3 regions of the Glaciecola sp. G7-5 genome follow, and region 3 is predicted to be linked to each of the others. Evidence: predicted binding sites of a transcription regulator. Region 3 holds the regulator's gene; each other region holds the start of a gene.
What was found. Region 3 encodes sigma-54, which starts transcription at its own class of promoters, with help from an activator protein. Its sites were predicted from a motif close to GTTGGCACGNNNNTNGNNT; they were not measured.
Positions count from the first base shown of each region.

Region 1: a site for sigma-54 is predicted at 1,241-1,259, ahead of AC0L6H_RS01200 (choice-of-anchor E domain-containing protein). Genes of this name have one in related genera too.
Region 2: a site for sigma-54 is predicted at 2,058-2,076, ahead of AC0L6H_RS08085 (TorF family putative porin). Genes of this name have one in related genera too.

Region 1 covers NZ_CM147892.1:287,965-291,248, forward strand. The annotation lists gene AC0L6H_RS01195 (GGDEF domain-containing response regulator) at 1-355, shown strand, start outside; gene AC0L6H_RS01200 (choice-of-anchor E domain-containing protein) at 483-1,157, opposite strand; gene AC0L6H_RS01205 (alpha-2-macroglobulin family protein) at 1,800-3,284, shown strand, end outside.
Region 2 covers NZ_CM147892.1:1,870,758-1,874,041, reverse strand. The annotation lists gene AC0L6H_RS08100 (putative bifunctional diguanylate cyclase/phosphodiesterase) at 1-504, shown strand, start outside; gene AC0L6H_RS08095 (DUF2970 domain-containing protein) at 508-705, opposite strand; gene AC0L6H_RS08090 (hypothetical protein) at 702-1,025, opposite strand; gene AC0L6H_RS08085 (TorF family putative porin) at 1,343-1,978, opposite strand; gene rpe (ribulose-phosphate 3-epimerase) at 2,397-3,059, shown strand; gene trpS (tryptophan--tRNA ligase) at 3,069-3,284, shown strand, end outside.
Region 3 covers NZ_CM147892.1:2,373,916-2,377,199, forward strand. The annotation lists gene rapZ (RNase adapter RapZ) at 1-557, opposite strand, end outside; gene ptsN (PTS IIA-like nitrogen regulatory protein PtsN) at 620-1,063, opposite strand; gene hpf (ribosome hibernation promoting factor) at 1,071-1,358, opposite strand; gene AC0L6H_RS10435 (RNA polymerase factor sigma-54) at 1,384-2,919, opposite strand; gene lptB (LPS export ABC transporter ATP-binding protein) at 3,076-3,284, opposite strand, start outside.

The DNA of each region.
Region 1 (3,284 bases), 2.1 Mb from region 3:
TGATAACCTATGTTCCGTTGGGGGAAGACCTGGTGACTTATTTGCGTCTTTAGGCAACGACGTTTTCGCATTGCTACTATCTGATTGCAGTAATCGTGGCGCGAGCTTAAAGGCCGAAGAGGTCATGACCCGCTTTAACAATCCAAACTCTATTGTTAACCAACAAGTTAATGCGCGCCACATTACCTGCACGATTGGACAGGCAGTAGCAGCACCTGCTGGCGGTGGTGAACCAGAACAGCTATTTGAAATGGCTGATGACTTGCTATTTGAAGCTCAACAAAGAGGAACTGGCCAGATTTACAGGAATGAAGAGATTCTTGGCGTTGACGGCCTAAACCCTGAAGACAATTAAAATCTTAAGATGGCAAGGAATAGCTGACTAATAACTATCGTACAAAAAGTGTATAAAAAGCTGACACAAAAAAAGGTTGCCGTACTAGACGGCAACCTTTATATAAGTATTTTGCGTTAGCAAATAATTACTTACGGCTTCTTCTTACGCCAGCGAAAGCTAAAAGACCTAGGCCTAATAGAGCTACGTGAGCAGGAGCAGATACTGGAACAGTTACGTCAGAGTATGTGTATACAACTGAAACTAAACCACCAGCAGAAGTGTTAAATGCGCTTGTAAGGTTACCAGCACCAGTTGATGAACTTGTAGCAGTTGCATCAAATGAGAAAGTAGACATGCCAACACCGCTGAAGAATGCTAGTGTACCAGCGTCCATAAAGGTCGCTTCTTCGTATTGGTTAGCAGTCAAATCTAACCAGCTCATACCAGAAGTTCCACCGAAATCTAAAACACCATCATAAGCAGTAGCATTGAAAGTGTTAGATACACTTGGGATAGTAACAACTAGCGTGTTCATCATTGCGTCAGCAAGAGTAAGAACAGCTTCAAGCTTAGTAACGATAGTCGCAGCTTCTGCGTCTCTACTTTCAACTTCAGCTGAACCGAAGATGCTTCCGTCGATAGAAAAAGTTACTGACTCAAGAACGCGAGTGCCGCCCATTGTATCGAACTTTTGCAAATCAACAGTAGTAGTAAAGTTAGTAGTAGCAACGGCTACAGTATCGCTAAACGTTAGAGTAGCAGCATTTGTGAAACCCGCCGCACATAAAAGTGTAGCTCCACATAAAATTTTCTTCAACATAGTATATTCCTTATTTTTTTTCATGGTAATGAACTCAAGTCAGCTAGGTTAGCAAACAATCATCGATTCATTACGGCTTAGGAAAGCAATTATCGAGCCAAAAATATTTCGCTAGGTTTTTCAGCAAGATAGCATAGGACATTAAGAGATGTTTATAGATGTGTAAAAAATCCTGACACTCAGCCTATAAATGGAGCTCTGAAAAGCTGCCTAAAGGGCAATTATTTTTTGCACGCGAATGCCCATTTTGCAAGGTGTTTAGCATTGTTGTGTGTTGTACAGTATGATGCTAATAAACACGACTTTATTGAAGGTGTAAAAGTGTAAATATCCTAATTTAGATGAACTTTTATCCCTTTATTTTGCCCTAAATCCAGAAAGTAAGTGTCGCGTAAACAAACCAAAGACGCCTCAAATTAAGGACCAAACATGCCATTATTTCTGCAAATTCTACTACTCCCCTTGGTCTTTATTAGTAGCGTCTTTACATTCATTTTTGGCAATTTTTCGTGGTCAAGGCCAGCGTGGCTCTCATATCTTATTAGGCTTGCAAAGCATAGCCCGCTAAAATTGATAAGTTTGCTGCTACTATGCGCAATTGCAAGTGTCTCAGGGTACAAGATATACGAGTATTACCAGAGCTTGCCAACGCCAATCTTAGTTGATGCAGTAATTACACCTCCCAATGTATTTTACGAGAGCGAAAATGGCGAAAAAACCGGACGCGGACCACTGCTTGTAGAATTTGTGTATAACTCATCAACAATGAACGCGAAAGAAGCTCCACAAGCGATAGCTGAAACTCGCTTAGCGCCTTCTCATACTACAATGCGAGCAGATTTCCCCTCTGTAGCACCTATAGAATTGGTAGGTGAGCAAGTACTCAATGGGATCACGATGCATCCAGCCAAGGCCGGCATTTGGACTTGGCAAGACGATCGTACACTTTCATTTACACCCGAGACACCATGGCCCGCAGGACAAGAGTACGAAGTAAACTTTGCGCCATCTGTATTTGAAACCAAAGAAAGCTTTAGTGATGATGCGTATCGTTTTTCTACGCAAGCACTAAAAGGACAAATTGAATACAGCGAATTTAGCCTGAGCCTTGACGATAACCTGAAGCAGGTTTTCTTCGAAATGAGCTTTAACTATCCTATAGACATAAATAGCGTTGAAAGAGCGCTCACAATGGCCTATCAGTTAGACGATAACGAGCTAGGTGAATCCCAAAAATATAGCCTAAGTGTTAGCGACGATTCGACGTTTATTAGCGCAATAGCGGCGATCGATAATTTACCCGACCAGCCTCGTATCATTGAAGTTGAAGTAGATGCTGGTGTAAAAAGCCTGTATGGCGGTGAAACAACTAATGAGAAATACGCGAGCAAAATAGTCGTACCCGATGTTTATAGTTACTTGAAGCTAGAGCAATCAGGTATTGAAGTATTACGTTCACCTGAAAATGAGCCTGAACAATTTATATTGCTTAGTTTTAGCGACCTCATCTCACGCAGTGAAATACTAGATAAATTTAGCCTCTATTTATTACCCAATAAGCAGCTTGAAAAAGACGCTCAGCACTCGCGTGTCAAACATTGGCAAAGTCCAAGAGAGATAAACAGCAATGTGCTAGAGGAAGCACAAAAAGTCGATTTTGTACTTATGCCAAATGCCGAAGCAAACAGTCATCATTATCAAATGAAAATTGACGTAGAACCTGGTCGACAACTTTATTTCAAAGTAGCACCAGGCTTACGTTCAGCCAATGGCTTTATACAACGTACTTTTGTTGACAACATTGTCACTGTTCCACCCTATCCACAAGAAGTCATCATTGCTGGTGAAGGCTCGGTATTGACTCATTCCACCGAACACCGACTGGCTTTTTCAACCCGCGGTATAAGTGATGTAAAAGTCAGTATTGGTAAAGTTAAAGATGGCCAGTTATACCATTTAGTTTCACAAACCCAAGGTGATATTAGCAAGCCTGACTTCTACAATTGGCGCTTTAATGAAAACAATTTGGCTGAGTTTAGCAGTCAATTTATAAAAATGAATAATAATAGGGGCGACTTAAAAACAGCGAGCTACGCCTCTGTGGATTTAAACAAGCTAATAAATAAA
Region 2 (3,284 bases), 500 kb from region 3:
TTGAGCCCATCTCAGTTGGTCAACGACGACGCTTTAGAATTAGTCGAAAGGATGATCAATACACGCGGAGTGAGTGCATCTAGGATTGAATTGGAGATAACTGAAACCTCGCTCATCACCAACTTCGCTCAAGCCAAAAGCTGGGTTGAAAAAGCATCTTTGCTTGGCTTTAAAATTGCAATTGATGACTTTGGTGCAGGCTATTCTTCTTTATCCTATTTAACGGCTTTCCCATACGATACCGTAAAATTAGACCGTTCATTGCTAAACAATATCGATGTCGACAAACGACAACAACGTATCGTTGGTTCGCTAACGCAAATGTTGCATGGTTTATCTGTTCCCATTGTGGCGGAAGGTGCTGAAACAGAAGCGCAGTTTGCGCAATTGCGAGCTTTAGGTTGTGACTACATACAAGGCTTCTTAATTTCTAAACCTATCCCGCATTCGGATCTGGTTGTTTTCTTAAAAAGCTGTGGAGTGGATTACGTGCATGAACACTGATATTTACGCGCTAGGCAATAGTAAATTGACACCAAACCAAATACTCAAGATGAAGACGATTACCATTATAACGCCAACAATAATGAAGGGAACTATTGAAAAGGTGTTAGCATCTTTGACATATTGCCGCTGAGATTGGACGCCAAAAAAACCAGCCATCACACTACGAATAATGCCTAACCAGCGCTTTAGTGTATTCATTTGCGAGACAATAGCTCGAGCAAGTCAAGATAGTGAAATTCAACTGAATCAGAACGTTTGAAAAGCCAAGTTAACCAACCGATTTGTTGATTGTTGCGATTGCAAACCGAAAGCGGTTCAGTTCCGTCATTACTTGTCTGTTTATTATTCGTGGTGTCAATGATCACATTGTTATGTAGGGCATTATTGTGGAACACGTGGTTGCTCAAACAAGGTTGGTTTGCTTGGTTGAATACGGCGCTAATGATAAACACCATTGCTCCGCTCACGATGGTTGCTGTTGCAAACATGCTGGTAGGAAACCGCTTTTTGTTTTTCATCGCATTTACCTTATCATTTACGTTAACCACGCAGGCTTAACGATAACAAACTGTTAATGTTTGTGCCGAAGTCCGTTTCACTTTCGTGTTGTAAGACAAAGTTGCCTTTAAACGAGAAACGCCTAGCACGCTTAACAGCGTATCTGATTATTCACAAGGCAAGAAACACCCTGAAACAATTAATAGAATTAGTTTACAGTAAATACGAAAAAACGCCAGTATGCGATCTATACTAAGGTTTAAATTTATGTTATTCGGTTATTTAAAACTCGATACCCAAGTGATCAAAAAATCACTTGGGTAAAGGCTAGTTAAGCTTAAAGGCTAAACGATTTACCGATAGTGAAATAGACAGACTCATCATCATCTAAATCACTGCCGCTTATTACAAGGCCTACGCCTGCATCAAATCCAGCCATTTCAAATCCATAACCAAACTCGGCATATTCACCAGAGAAATCTTTACCGAAGCTTCCAACTGTTGCGCTAAAGCCTTCGTGCTCAAAACTAATGCCTACGAATGTGTAGTCAGCTTCAGCAATTTCGAGTCCTGCATCATCTGCTTGCTTACCAATGGTGTACTCAAGGCTAAATTGACCAAAAGATGCACCAAAGTTGATTTCATCATAACGGCTATCAAAGTCGCCAGTATAAAGATAGGTAGTAACGCCTGCACTTAAGCCAAAACCGCCGTCAAACTCGTGGCCGTAACCAGCATATAAATCGACTTCAAGACCATCTTCAACGTCAGCACCCCAAACGCCAGCATAAAAACCGCCGTCTTCATAATCTAAACCACCATTAGCAGTAGCGGTGCCATTTTGGATAATACCGCGGAAGTGATATTCGCTCATCAGGCCAGCATTTGCTGATAATTCTGCCTGTGCTTGCGTGGCTAATAATGTAGAAGCGACCAATGTTGCTGCGATTGTAGCTTTAGTTAATAATTTCATGTGTGTTCTCCGTACTATGTACATAATGTTAATAAAAAAACGGGTTGTCGCTAATTTGTATTATTATTTGTTTAGTTGATAGCAATGGCAGTGCCAACTTAACAAAAATCTTTTAAAAACCATTAATTACAACAACTTACACTAAAATACAATTACTTTAACTAGTATTTTTGATATAAATTCTTCCCCTATAAACAATATTACAGGTGATTTGTTGCACTATTATGTGGCGTCATCACCATTTTAGAGCAAGATTGGATGCTAATCTTGCACCAATACGCAAAATAATTGTCTTTTTTATTCGGGTGCTCTTTTATTATGTTGTACAATTGCCCGCAAACTTTAATGAGTATTAAGTGATAAGTGGGCGTAATTGATTCGCTTGCATTCCTATAAATTAAATTAACGCGAGCGAACTATGCATAAACCTTTAATTGCCCCTTCCATCTTGTCTGCAGACTTTGCCCGTTTAGGTGAAGAAGTTACTAAGGTACTAGAGGCTGGTGCAGATATTATTCATTTTGATGTGATGGACAATCATTATGTCCCGAATTTAACCTTTGGTCCGACTATTTGCACGGCCTTGCGTAATTACGGTATTACCGCAGATATTGACGTGCACCTTATGGTATCACCCGTTGATTCAATGATAGAAGCCTTTGCTAAAGCGGGCGCTAGTATGATTAGTTTCCATCCTGAAGCTAGTCAGCACGTAGACCGCAGCATTGAACTTATCAAACAAAATGGTTGTAAAGCCGGTTTGGTACTTAATCCTGCCAGTTCATTGAGCCTCCTCGATTATGTACTTGAAAAGCTCGACTATGTACTATTAATGTCTGTTAATCCTGGCTTTGGCGGTCAAAAATTTATTCCCAACATTGTTGAAAAAACAGCACATTTGAAGGCAATAATAGACGAAATGGGGCTAGATACTCGAATCGAAGTCGATGGTGGGATTAACAAAGACACCATCAGAGACGTTTATCTAGCAGGTGCCGACATGTTTGTTGCTGGCAGTGCCATATTCGGTCAAGATGACTACCGCAAAGCAATTAGCGAATTAACACAACAACTCAAATAGGGATACGCTGTGAGCAGTTTTTCAACATCAAATACGACAACATCTACAACAAGCAAGCCCATTGTTCTTAGTGGCTGCCAACCTTCAGGTCAACTTACCCTAGGAAATTATTTAGGCGCGTTGCGCCAATGGGTAGCGATGCAAGCGAGCCACGATTGTTTGTATATGATAGTTGACTTACATGCTATTACAGTAAGGCAGGACCCAAGTGAATTAAATAAAGCC
Region 3 (3,284 bases):
AGAAATCTTACATCAAACACATAATCTGCGTCTTTGGGGATGCCGTATTTAAAACCAAATGACTCAAAGACAATGACTAAATCAGAGCTTTTCTTACCTAAAACGCGCTCGCGAATAAGTTCAGCTAAATCATGTACCGATAGCTTGTCGGTATTTATATGTAAATCCGCTTTTTCTGCGACGGGCACTAAGATTTCGCGCTCTTCGTTGATCGCATCTACCAGTGAGTTACTGCGTTTGAACAAGGGATGTAGGCGCCGCGTTTCACTATAGCGTTTGACGAGTACATCGTCACTTGCATCAAGAAAAATAATGGTAATTTCCCAAAATTCAGGCAGGTAATTAAGTAGTTCGCTAATTTCATTTTCAGTTTCAGGCATATTGCGCACATCAATACTCACGGCAACAAGTTCATGTTGATCCACCAAGGTGTGCGTAAGTGTGGGTAGAAGTGAAACTGGAATATTGTCTACACAGTAGTAGCCAAGATCTTCTAGTGACCGCAAAGCGATTGATTTACCCGAACCTGAGCGACCGCTAATAATCAGAAGTTTCATTTATCACCTTATAAGAGTTACATATGCGTTTGTTTTTATTGCGCTTATGTTCATGAAAAGGTTTAGGCTAACGCGGCGACGATTTCATTTTTGTTTGTGGCTTTACGTATAGCCTTGACGGTGTCCTTATTACTCAGTTTGCGTGCAATACCAGATAATGCTTGAAGGTGTTGATCGGTTTGTTCCTCAGGGACTAATATGGCAAAGAAGATATCTACAGGTTTGCTGTCAATAGCGTCAAACTCAATGGGCTGACTACTAGTGACTATCACCGCAATCATATTGCTTAAGTCTTTAATTTTGCCATGGGGGATAGCAATGCCATGCCCTATACCAGTACTGCCCATTTTTTCGCGGGCCAGTAAACTGCTTAATACTTCCACTTGGTCTAATTCAGGGGATTGTTGGACCGCAATCTCGGAGATGACTTCGAAAATTCGTTTTTTGCTATGACATTCGACCGAACATTGAGTTCGGTCGAGTGAAATGATGTCATTTATTATCATATTCTACTTAGTGACGTTTCTGTTTTTCTTTGTGTTTAATGACCTGACGGTCAAGCTTATCAATGAGGCCGTCGATGGCCGCATACATATCTGTGTGTTCGGCATTCGCAAATACTTCGCCGCCACTTAAGTGAAGCGTCGCTTCTGCTTTTTGAGTGAGCTTTTCGACGTTGAGAATAACATGAACATTGTTAATGTGGTCGAAATGCCTTTCGAGTTTTTCAAATTTGGTATCAACATAATTGCGAAGTGATTCTGTTATGTCGATATGATGACCGGTTAGGTTTATTTGCATAATGCTCGTCCTCTAATGCTTGGCCTCAAACGAGGCTTTTTCGTTGATTCGAAGGGGGAATATGTAACGATTCCCGGTATTTTGCAATTGTTCGTCTAGCTACCTTAATACCCTGGTCCGAAAGCAATTGCGCAATCTTGCTATCGCTTAATGGCTTATGCGCAGGTTCGTCAGCCACGAGCTTCTTAATAAAGGCTCTGATAGCGGTGGAAGAACAATTTTCACCTGACTCCGTTGCTACATGTGACGAAAAGAAATACTTAAGCTCATAAATACCTCTGGGAGTATGCATGTATTTTTGGGTTGTTACACGCGAAATTGTAGATTCGTGCATATCGACCATTTCGGCTACATCATTCAACACCATTGGTTGCATTTTTTCTGGCCCTTGCTCAAAAAATTCGCGTTGTTTGGCAACAATACAATGCGACACTTTAAGTAAGGTTTCATTTCTGCTCTCTAAGCTTTTTATAAACCATTTTGCTTCTTGTAAATGAGACTTAATATATTGAGAATCGTTCGGATTTTTAGTCGTTTTTGACAATTTAGCATAGGTTTCGTTTACCGTCAGCGCAGGTAGAGCTTCGTTATTGAGTTCAACCGTCCACACGCCTTTTTTCTTATAGACATTTACGTCGGGCACAATATATTCTGGTTCTCGTGACGATATTGAGCTGCCAGGACGAGGATTTAAGGTTTTTAATAAACGCATTACTTCCCGAAGTTGGTCTTCTTTGAGGCGAGTCTTGCGCATTAAGGTACGATAATCTTTGCTACTAATTAAATCTGAATGTTCATCAATAATACTGCGAGCTTGCGCCAACCAAGGTGTATCTTCGTTAAATTGTTGAAGTTGTACGAGTAGACACTCTTTTACCGAACGCGCGCCTGAGCCCACCGGATCAAATCGTTGAATGCGTTTCAATACACATTCGACTTCGTCGAGTTCTATGTCTTCATTATCTAAACTCTCGAGAATTTCTTCACTACTAACGGTCAAGTAACCTGATTCATCGATAGAATCAATAATTGCAATTGCGATAGATTTGTCATTATCACTAAAGTGGGTGAGTTCTACTTGCCACATAAGGTGGTCTTGAATAGATTCGGTTGTTTCTCCTTGAAAAACGTAGTCATCATCAGGATTAATACCGGTCATGCGCGTTGGCGCTGAAGTCGACCCTAAATACTCTTCCCAAGAGCTATCTAATGGCAAGTCATCGGGCAGTTCTCTATTCTCAAGCGCATCATGCGAATCCATAGTATCTGGCACTTCAGTGTCGCCGTTGGCCATTGCTGTATCGTTGTTGTTTGTCGCTTCGGCACTCACTGACAACTGTTCTTTATCAGTGCGAGAATCAAGGGTTTGATTGTCATCCGATGACGCACTATTGCTTTCTACATCATGCTCTGCAGTCTCTAATAATGGATTGGATTCAAGGGCTTCTTGAATCTCTTGTTGTAAATCCAGAGTAGAAAGCTGCAACAACTTGATTGCCTGTTGCAATTGAGGAGTCATGGTAAGTTGTTGACTAAACTTGAGCTGCAACGAAGGTTTCATTACTGACCTTCTACTTTATTAATGCGGTGTTTTTGCATAAGGGGCTCTAATTTCTCCAATTGTAGGAAACATCGGTTCCTGTCTATTTTGACATAATGCTGAAGCTATCAACGACTAAGCACTCACTTTTCTACATGATAGCGCTTTAGCGAGTCATTACAAAGAAAATTGTTCACCTAAATAAACATCTCTCACCGTCTGGTTCGAAAGTACTTCTTGTGCACTGCCCGAGGCAATAAGTTCCCCATGGCTAACAATATAGGCTATTTCACAAACATCGAGGGTTTCTTTAACGTTGTGGTCGGTAATGAGTACGCCAATGCCGCGCTCTTTCAACTGATAAATAATCTTCTTTATGTCATTCA